Regions from separate parts of the Roseomonas sp. SRI_022 genome, predicted to be linked through region 2. Evidence: riboswitches for the same ligand, from Rfam matches in the RefSeq annotation. Region 2 holds a riboswitch; the other holds the start of a gene.
What was found. A riboswitch is a leader RNA that binds a small molecule or an ion and turns the genes downstream of it on or off. The one in region 2 is predicted to bind cobalamin.

Region 1 (4,173 bases), on a different contig from region 2:
GGCGCCCCATCGGCGACCGCGCCTGACGGCGCGGTTGCTGAAATGACATGCGTGCGGGCATTTCGGTCGCCCTACCCGCTGTGCTACCCAACCCCGCCGGCCGGGCATGACCTGGCGAACCGGCCGACAGGGATGCGATCACGCGTGGATTCACATCACGAACAAGCTCTCCTGACCGAGCATGGCGTGGAAGTCGGGCTGGCCGCGGCCCATCCCGGCGCGCCGATATCCCGGCTTGTGGCCGAAGTGGCCGCGCAATGCAGCGGCGAGCGGATCACCCTTGGCGAGATGGCCGAGGCCTTCGGCGACCGCGCCTTCGGCCTGCTGATCCTGATGCTCTGCCTGCCCGGCCTGCTGCCCGGCATGGCATCCGTCTTCGGTACGCCGATGCTGATCCTCGGCGTCCAGATGGGCCTTGGCTTCCGCAAGCCGAAGCTGCCGGGCTTCATCGCGCGCCAGTCGCTCAAGCGCACGGACCTGTTGCGGCTGGCGCCGGGTTCGACCACCCGCGTCTCCCGCGCCATCGCCAAGATCGAACGCTGGGTGCGCCCGCGCCCGGGGACCTTCACCGGCCCCACCGCCGACAAGGTGGTCGGCTGGCTGACCGCCTATGCGGCGCTGATGCTGATCCTGCCCGGGCCGGGCACCAACGGCCCACCGGCCTTCGGGACCATCGTCATGGCGCTCGGCGTGGTGGAGAACGACAGCAAGGTGGTCGGCATCGGCATGGGCCTGACCCTGCTGGGCAACCTGTTCGCCACCGCGGTGCTCGGAGCCCTGATGTGGTTCGGCCTCGAGGCATTGCATTATATTTATTGAGACCGCGGATGCGTCGGCGCTGACCGCTCGGCCCGATGCCACGTATCGGGCCAGGAGCGCAAAGCGCGACCGCGCCCAGACCAACCGCCGTCCCCAACGCAACAGTGCGGGGCGCGAAGCCAAGCCGGCGAAGGCCGGCGCCGGCGCCTGAGGCCAGGCAAAGACTCCAGCGGCGCATGCAATGGGCCGCTGGACGCGACGCGGCGGCGCGGCCTAGGTTCCGCGCCATGCGCCGGTGGCCCGGAAGGGCTGAAACGGGAACGCGCGATGCGGTGATCCTCACTGCCCAAGCGCGGCTGCCCCCGCAACTGTAGGCGACGAGACCGGTCCCACGCGCCATTGTGCCCCTCCGGGTGCGAGAAGGCGGGACCGGCGGCGGGACACCCTCCCCGCCCCGTCGTGAGCCAGGAGACCGGCCGGCGCAGAGTTGTCTCGCGCGTGCCGGGCGGGGAGCACCGGCGCAACGGACCCAGGCTGCGTTCCATCCGGCGCGCGCCTCCGTCATGCGAGCACGACGCAAGCCCGCCCCGGTGCCAACACGGCACCAGGGCGAAACGCGGACCGTGCAACGGAGGGACCCCCGGATGAAACACCGGATCCTCGCCCTGATCGCCCTCACCCCCTTCGCCCCCGCCTGGGCGCAGGAGGTCTCCACCACCCCGGCCGTGCCCGACATGGTCGTCACTGCCACGCGCATCCCCACGCCGCGGGACCGCATCCCCGCCCCGGTCACTGTCATCGACCGCCAGACCATCCAGGAGAACGGTTACGTCACCCTGGCCGATGCGCTGGCGGCCGTGCCGGGCTTCCGCCTGCTGCAGGCGGGCGGCCTCGGCCAGCAGGCCTCCGGCTTCGCCCGCGGCGCCAATTCGCGGCAGGTGCTGGTGCTGATGAACGGCGTGCCGGTGAACGATCCATCGGAACCCAACGGCGCCTTCAACTTCGGCAATGAACTCCTCGGCGACATCGAACGCATCGAGGTCGTGCGCGGGCCGGTCTCCTCGCTCTATGGCTCCGCGGCGATCGGCGGCGTGGTGAACCTCATCACCCGCTCCGCACCCGCCGACCGCGTCGCAGCGCCCTATTTCGAAGCCGCCGGCGGGTCCAACAACACCGTGCGCGGCTTCGCCGGCATGGGCGGGACGGTCGGTGCGGTGGATTACCAGGTTACCGGCCAGGGCCTGTCCACGCGCGGGTCCAACGCCATGGCGCCGCGCTTCTACCAGAACGGCGGGGAACTCGACGGGCTGCGCTCGGCCATCGTCACCGCCCGGCTGGGCCTGACTCTGGGCGAGACCACCCCCGGCGAGGTCTTCGGCCGCACTCGCATCGAAGGACTGGTCCGTGGGCGCGAGAACACCGTCGGCCTCGACGACGTGCCCAATGACGACCCGAACTACACCGGGCAGGACCAGTCCTGGTTCGGCTACGTCCGCAGCGCGACCGACCTGTTCGGCGGCGCATGGACCACGGGCTTCACCCTCTCGGGCAGCACCAACCGGCGGCGCTACACCAACCTGCCCGATCCGGGGAACCCCTTCGGCTCGGCCGACGACCAGTACCGCGCGAGCCGCCAGGCCTTCTCCTGGGACAACACGCTGCGCTTCCCCGATGCCGGCGTGCTGACCGATGTCGTCATGCTGTTCGGCGGCCAGTGGGAACGCGAGACGGCGGACAGCGCCAATGGCTCCGCCTTCTTCCGCACCACCGTCGATGCGTCGCAGCGGTCCGGGGCGGGCTACGCCTCGATCCAGGGGCGGCTGTTCGACCGGCTCGATCTGACCGCGGGCCTCCGCTACGACGGGCCGGAAGGTTTCGACGGCTTCACCAGTTGGCGCCTCGGCGCGGTGCTCGCGCTGCCCGAGATCTCCTCCCGCCTGCGCGCGGCCGGCGGCACATCCTTCAAGGCGCCCTCGCTGTTCCAGCGCTTTGGCACGATCACCGGGTTCTTCCAGGGCAACCCGAACCTTCGCCCGGAGGACGGCATCGCCTGGGAAGCGGGCATCGAGACCGATATCGGGTCCTGGGCAACCATCTCCGCGCTGTATTTCGACAGCCGCATCAGCAACCTGATCAATTACGACCAGTCCTTCACCACGCTGATCAACGTGGACAGCGCACGCATCCGCGGCGGCGAGTTCGCCATCACGCTGCGCCCGACGGATTGGTTCTCCCTGACCGGCGCCTGGACCGTGCAGGAAGCGCGCGACACCACTAACGACCAGCCGCTGCCGCGCCGGCCACGCAACATCGCCAGCCTGACCATGCGCTTCTCCGCCCCCACTCCGTGGGACGGCCCGCGCAACCAGCGCATCGTGGTGGTGCCGGAGATCCTCTACACGGGCCAATCGCCGGAAGGCGCCTTCGCGCGGTACAACGACGATGGCACCTCCATCACCACGGCCGGCAAGAACGACGCGGGCACGGTGTTCAACCTGACCGCGACGGTGCCGATCCTTGAGCAGCTCGCGGGGTTCGTGGAATTCCGCAACCTCGGCAACACGCGGTACGAGCCGGCGAATGGGTTCGTGATTCCGGGGCGGACGGCGGTGGCCGGGCTGCGCGGGACGTTCTGACGTTGCTGGAGGGGCTTTGCCCCTCCAGACCACCCCACCAGGGGGCAACGGCCCCCTGGACCGCGGTTCTTTACCGCGTCGCTCCAGGGACCCAGAGCACGTCGCCACCGGCGGCCGCGTTCAGGTGGCGCGACAGCACGAACAGATGGTCCGACAAGCGGTTGAGGTAGCGGATCACCGCGGCGTTCACCTCCTCCGCCGCCGCCAGCGCCACCACCAGGCGTTCGGCCCGTCGCACCACGGTGCGCGCCAGATGCGCATGCGCCGCCCCCGCGCAACCCGCCGGCAGCACGAAGGACCGCAGCGGCGTCAGCGCGGCGTTCATCTCCGCGATCTCGGCCTCGAGCCGCAGCGATTGCGTGTCGGACACCCGCAGCCGCGCCCCGGCCTCCCCCGGCACGCAGAGATCGGCACCGACATCGAACAACTCATTCTGGATGCGCGAGAGCATCGCATCGGCGACCGCATCGGCGCCCACATGCAACCGCACCAGGCCGAGCACGGCATTCGCCTCATCCACCGTGCCGAAGGCCTCGACCCGCAGCGCATCCTTGCGCACGCGCCGCCCATCGCCGAGCGAGGTCTCCCCGCCATCGCCCCCACGCGTCGTGATGACGTCGAGCTTCACCATGCCTCACCCCCGGGTTTCCGTTTCGTTATGGCGTGCCGCGGCAACGCGGCAAGCCTCATCGCCCGCGCCCATCCGACAGCCGGAAATGCACCGCCGTCGGCAAGGTCGCGGCCACCGGCGTCCCCGCCCGCGTCGCGGGGCGGAAGC
Region 2 (4,173 bases):
CAGCCGGTTGGGCACGAACCACCAGCCCTGGTCGATCTCATACATGGTGATCGACCAGAAGCCGTTGACCGGCGGCGTCTGCCCCGCCGGGAAGGTCAGGGTGTAGCGGTTCGCCCCGTTCAGCGTCCGTCCCTCGCTGTCCACGGTCGTGTAGGGATAGACCGCGTCGTCCTCGAGATTGGCCGGCCAGCCGAAGGCCGCGACCAGCGCGCGCTTCATGTAGTCGGTGCCATAGCGCCCGAGGCCCTTGGTGATGATCCAGCCATTGACCATCGTGCCCATCGCGACGCGATTGGCCTCGATGGCCCGCAAGGCACGCTGCGGCAGGTCGCGCAGGCTCTCGCGCGCGGCGGCGGGCAGCTTCGACGCATCGAAGGGCTGGCCCGGCACGATGCCGACCTGCGCCATGCGGGCGAGCATCGGCGCATCCTCCGGTGCCGGCGGAGCGGCCCCGCCCATCAGCCGCGCCATGCGGGTGAAGTAGTCCTCGGCGGACAAGCCGAGGATCACCGATTGCGGCTTGTCGGTCATGCTGAAGCCGGGGTTCGGGTCCACCGGCGGGGCACGGAAGGTGTAGTTGCTGCCGAAGGCCGAGAGCGGCGTCAGCTTGTACTGGGCCTGCAAGGCGTTGACCGCGGCGTAGTCGGCGTCCGTGCCATCCGCGAAGGTACGCCCCAGGATGACGAGGTAGCGGGTCGGCGAACTGATCCGCGTCATCCCCGCCGGCACCTGCCCCGACCAGCCCGGCCCGGTGATCAGGAAATTCGCCGCCTTTCCGCCCGTGGTGCGGGTGCCGGGCGATTCCACGACCGGCATCCACAGGCTGTACATGGGGAACAGAAAGAAGCGGTTGCCCATGTCGGGATGCGAGAAGACCATCGGTTCCGCGCCGAGGTCGAGCCAGGCGAGCGAATACAGGGTGTCGGCATTCGGCGCCGAGACACCCCGGTAGTCCGCCGGTGGGTAGCGGGGCACATTGATGAACTGCCCCATCGGGGCTTGCAGCCCACGCATTTCGGGCACGTTCGACATCTGCACCCGCGTCACCTCGGTGGTGATCAGCGAGTAGCCGTAGATATAGGCATCCATCAGCACCTGCGCCGCATCGCTGGTGTGGGCGGCTGGCATCTCGGATGGCTGCGCCCCGGCCCGACCGGCAGCGAGCAGCGGAGCCGCAAGCGTGGACGCCGCGACGACGCCGCGCCTGGTAACGATGGACATGCGTGATCTCTCCTGCAGCGGCATCGTGGTGGCGGGCCGCCTGGCGCGCCTGGTCCCGCGATGCGGTGTCGCAATGGATGTTACCCGCGCATCGGGCCGGCGTCCGAATGAAAGGCTATCCAGATTCGGCGCGAAGACACGACCCTGCAGCGATGAGACAGCATAATAGGAATTATATCCGATCGCCAGCGCAAATTCGGCGCTTGCATCAGAAAGACATACAGATATCCTTATGAGGCGTTGGTCCTGCGCGAGCGGGCGTAAGAGGGAACGCCGTATGCGGGGATCGCCCCCGTCAGTCGGCGGCTGCCCCAGCAACTGTCGGCGGTGAGCCGCCGGCCCTTCCGCAGTGCCACTGCGGGCCACTGCACGGTCCACCGTGCGGGAAGGCGGGCCGGTGGTGGCGACCCGCAAGCCAGGAAACCTGCCGGCGCCGCCGACCCGCCTTCATCCGCGGGCAGCGCCACCCTTTGGCCGCCGGGCTGGGTGCACCGGGGGCGGAGACGCACGCGATGACCATCGCAGCCACCCTCGGCTACCCCCGCATCGGCCCACGCCGCGAATGGAAGGCCGCGCTTGAGGCCCATTGGACCGGCACGCTCGATGAGGGCGGCCTGCACGCCGTCGGTGCCGTGCTGCGTGGCAATGCGCGGGCCACGCAGCGCGGTGCGGGCATCGGCCATGTCGCCTCGGCTGATTTCGCGCTCTACGACCATGTGCTGGAAACCGCGCTCGCCTTCGGCGCCATCCCGCAGGGCTACGGCTGGGGCGGGCAGGGGCCGGCGAGCCTCACGACGCTGTTCGCCCTGGCGCGCGGGGCGCGTGGCAACGCGGCGGAGCGTGAGGCCGGCGTCGCGCCGGACGCCCCGGCGCTTGAGATGACCAAGTGGTTCGACACCAACTACCACTACCTGGTGCCGCGCCTGTCGGCCGCCACGCGCTTCCGCCTGCTGCACAACCGCTGGGCCGAGGCCGTCGTCGAGGGTCTGGCCGGGAATTGCCGCACGCGCCCCGTGCTGCTCGGCCCCGTCTCCTTCCTGCTGCTGTCCAAGACCGAGGATGGCGTCGCACCGCTCTCGCTGCTGCCCGCCCTGCTGCCGGCCTATGAGGCCGCGCTGCGCGGCATCGCGGAGGCCGGCGCATCCTGGGTGCAGATCGACGAGCCCTGCCTGGTGACGGACCTGCCGGCCGACGCGGCGGAGGCCTATGCGGCGGCCTTCCGGCGCTTGGCGGATGCCGCGCCGGGGCTGCGGCTGCTGCTCGCGACCTATTTCGGCGGGCTGCGCGACAATCTGCCGATTGCCGCCGGGTTGCCGGTGCATGGGCTGCATCTGGACCTGACGCGCGGGCGCGATGGGCTGGACGCGGCGCTCGATGCGCTGCCGGCGGATCGCTGGCTGTCGCTCGGCGTCGTCGATGGCCGCAATGTGTGGCGGACGGATCTGCGCGCGGCGCTCGCGACGCTGCGCGGCGTCGCCGGGCGGCGCGGCACGCGGCAATTGCTGGTCGCGCCGAGCTGCTCGCTGCTTCACGTGCCGCACACGCTGGCACGGGAGGATGCGCTCGATCCCAAGCTGAAGCGCCGCCTCGCCTTCGCGGAGGAGAAGCTTGCGGAGATCGCGGCACTGGCCCGTGGCCTCGATGAGGGTGAGGGCGTCATCGCCGCCGCGCTGGCGGACTCCGACCGTGCCCTGGCCGAATGGCGCGCCGATCCGCGCGTCCATGACGCAGGCGTCGCCGCGGCGGTCGCTGCCGTGACGCCGCGCATGGCGCAGCGTGTCTCGGCCTATCCGCAGCGTGCGGCCGCGCAGCAGCACCGCCTGAACCTGCCGCCCTTCCCGGTGACGAGCATCGGATCGTTCCCGCAGACCGCCGAGATCCGCAGGGCGCGCGCCGACCACGCGCGCGGTGTGCTGGGCAGCGCCGACTACACCGCGCGGATGGAAGCACTGACCGCGGAGGCGATCGCCTGGCAGGAGGCGGAGGGCGTGGATGTCCTCGTCCATGGCGAGTTCGAGCGCAACGACATGGTCAAGTATTTCGGGGAGCAGTTGCAGGGCTACGCCTTCACCAGGCATGGCTGGGTGCAGTCCTATGGCAGCCGCTGCGTCGCGCCGCCGATCATCTGGGGCGATGTCTCCCGCCCCGAGCCGATGACGCTGCACTGGGCACGCCATGCGCAGTCGCTCACCGATCGTCCGGTGAAGGGCATGCTCACCGGGCCGGTGACGATGCTGTTCTGGGCCTTCGTGCGAGAGGACATTCCCCGCCGCGAGGTCTGCACGCAGATCGCACTCGCGTTGCGGGAGGAGGTGCGCGACCTGGAAGACGCCGGCATCGCCATCATCCAGATCGACGAGCCCGCCTTCCGCGAGGGCCTGCCGCTGCGCCGCGCCGACCAGGCGGCCTATCTCGACTGGGCGGCCTTCTGCTTCCGGCTCAGCGCCAGCGCCGTGGGCGATGCGACGCAGATCCACACCCACATGTGCTACGCCGAGTTCAACGGCATCATCGGTGCCATCGCCGCGATGGATGCGGATGTGATCTCGGTGGAGACGGCGCGCAGCCGGATGGAGTTGCTGCGCGCCTTTGTCGACTTCGATTACCCCAACGCGATCGGGCCGGGGGTGTGGGACATCCACAGCCCGCGCGTGCCGGGTGCCGAGGAGATGGTCGCACTGCTGCGCCAGGCCGCGCGCCACCTGCCGCGCGAAAGGCTGTGGGTGAACCCCGATTGCGGCTGCAAGACGCGCGGCTGGGCGGAGGTGAAGCCGGCCATGGCGAATCTGGTCGCGGCGGCGCGCCGGCTGCGGGCGGAGGCGGCATAGCCCGCGCATTGTGCCAATTGACGGCATTCCAAAGGCCACTGGCCTTTGGTGGGGTGGTCTGGAGGGGCGACGCCCCTCCAGCCTTCAACCCAGCATGCCGAGTACGGCCACCGCCGCAGCCTCG

Region 1: linked by a shared signal. The riboswitch ahead of AC2YHJ_RS25480 (TonB-dependent receptor plug domain-containing protein) and the one ahead of metE (5-methyltetrahydropteroyltriglutamate--homocysteine S-methyltransferase) in region 2 are both predicted to bind cobalamin.

What each region holds. Positions count from the first base shown of each region.
Region 1 is NZ_JBYCZL010000038.1:39,357-43,529, forward strand. Features, by position in the region: gene AC2YHJ_RS25475 (exopolysaccharide biosynthesis protein) at 145-819, shown strand; cobalamin riboswitch at 1,036-1,254, shown strand; gene AC2YHJ_RS25480 (TonB-dependent receptor plug domain-containing protein) at 1,404-3,395, shown strand; gene AC2YHJ_RS25485 (cob(I)yrinic acid a,c-diamide adenosyltransferase) at 3,466-4,026, opposite strand; partial or broken gene AC2YHJ_RS25490 (energy transducer TonB) at 4,082-4,173, opposite strand, start outside.
Region 2 is NZ_JBYCZL010000011.1:91,577-95,749, forward strand. Features, by position in the region: gene AC2YHJ_RS13015 (DUF1254 domain-containing protein) at 1-1,221, opposite strand, end outside; cobalamin riboswitch at 1,446-1,667, shown strand; gene metE (5-methyltetrahydropteroyltriglutamate--homocysteine S-methyltransferase) at 1,734-4,049, shown strand; gene lpxB (lipid-A-disaccharide synthase) at 4,134-4,173, opposite strand, start outside.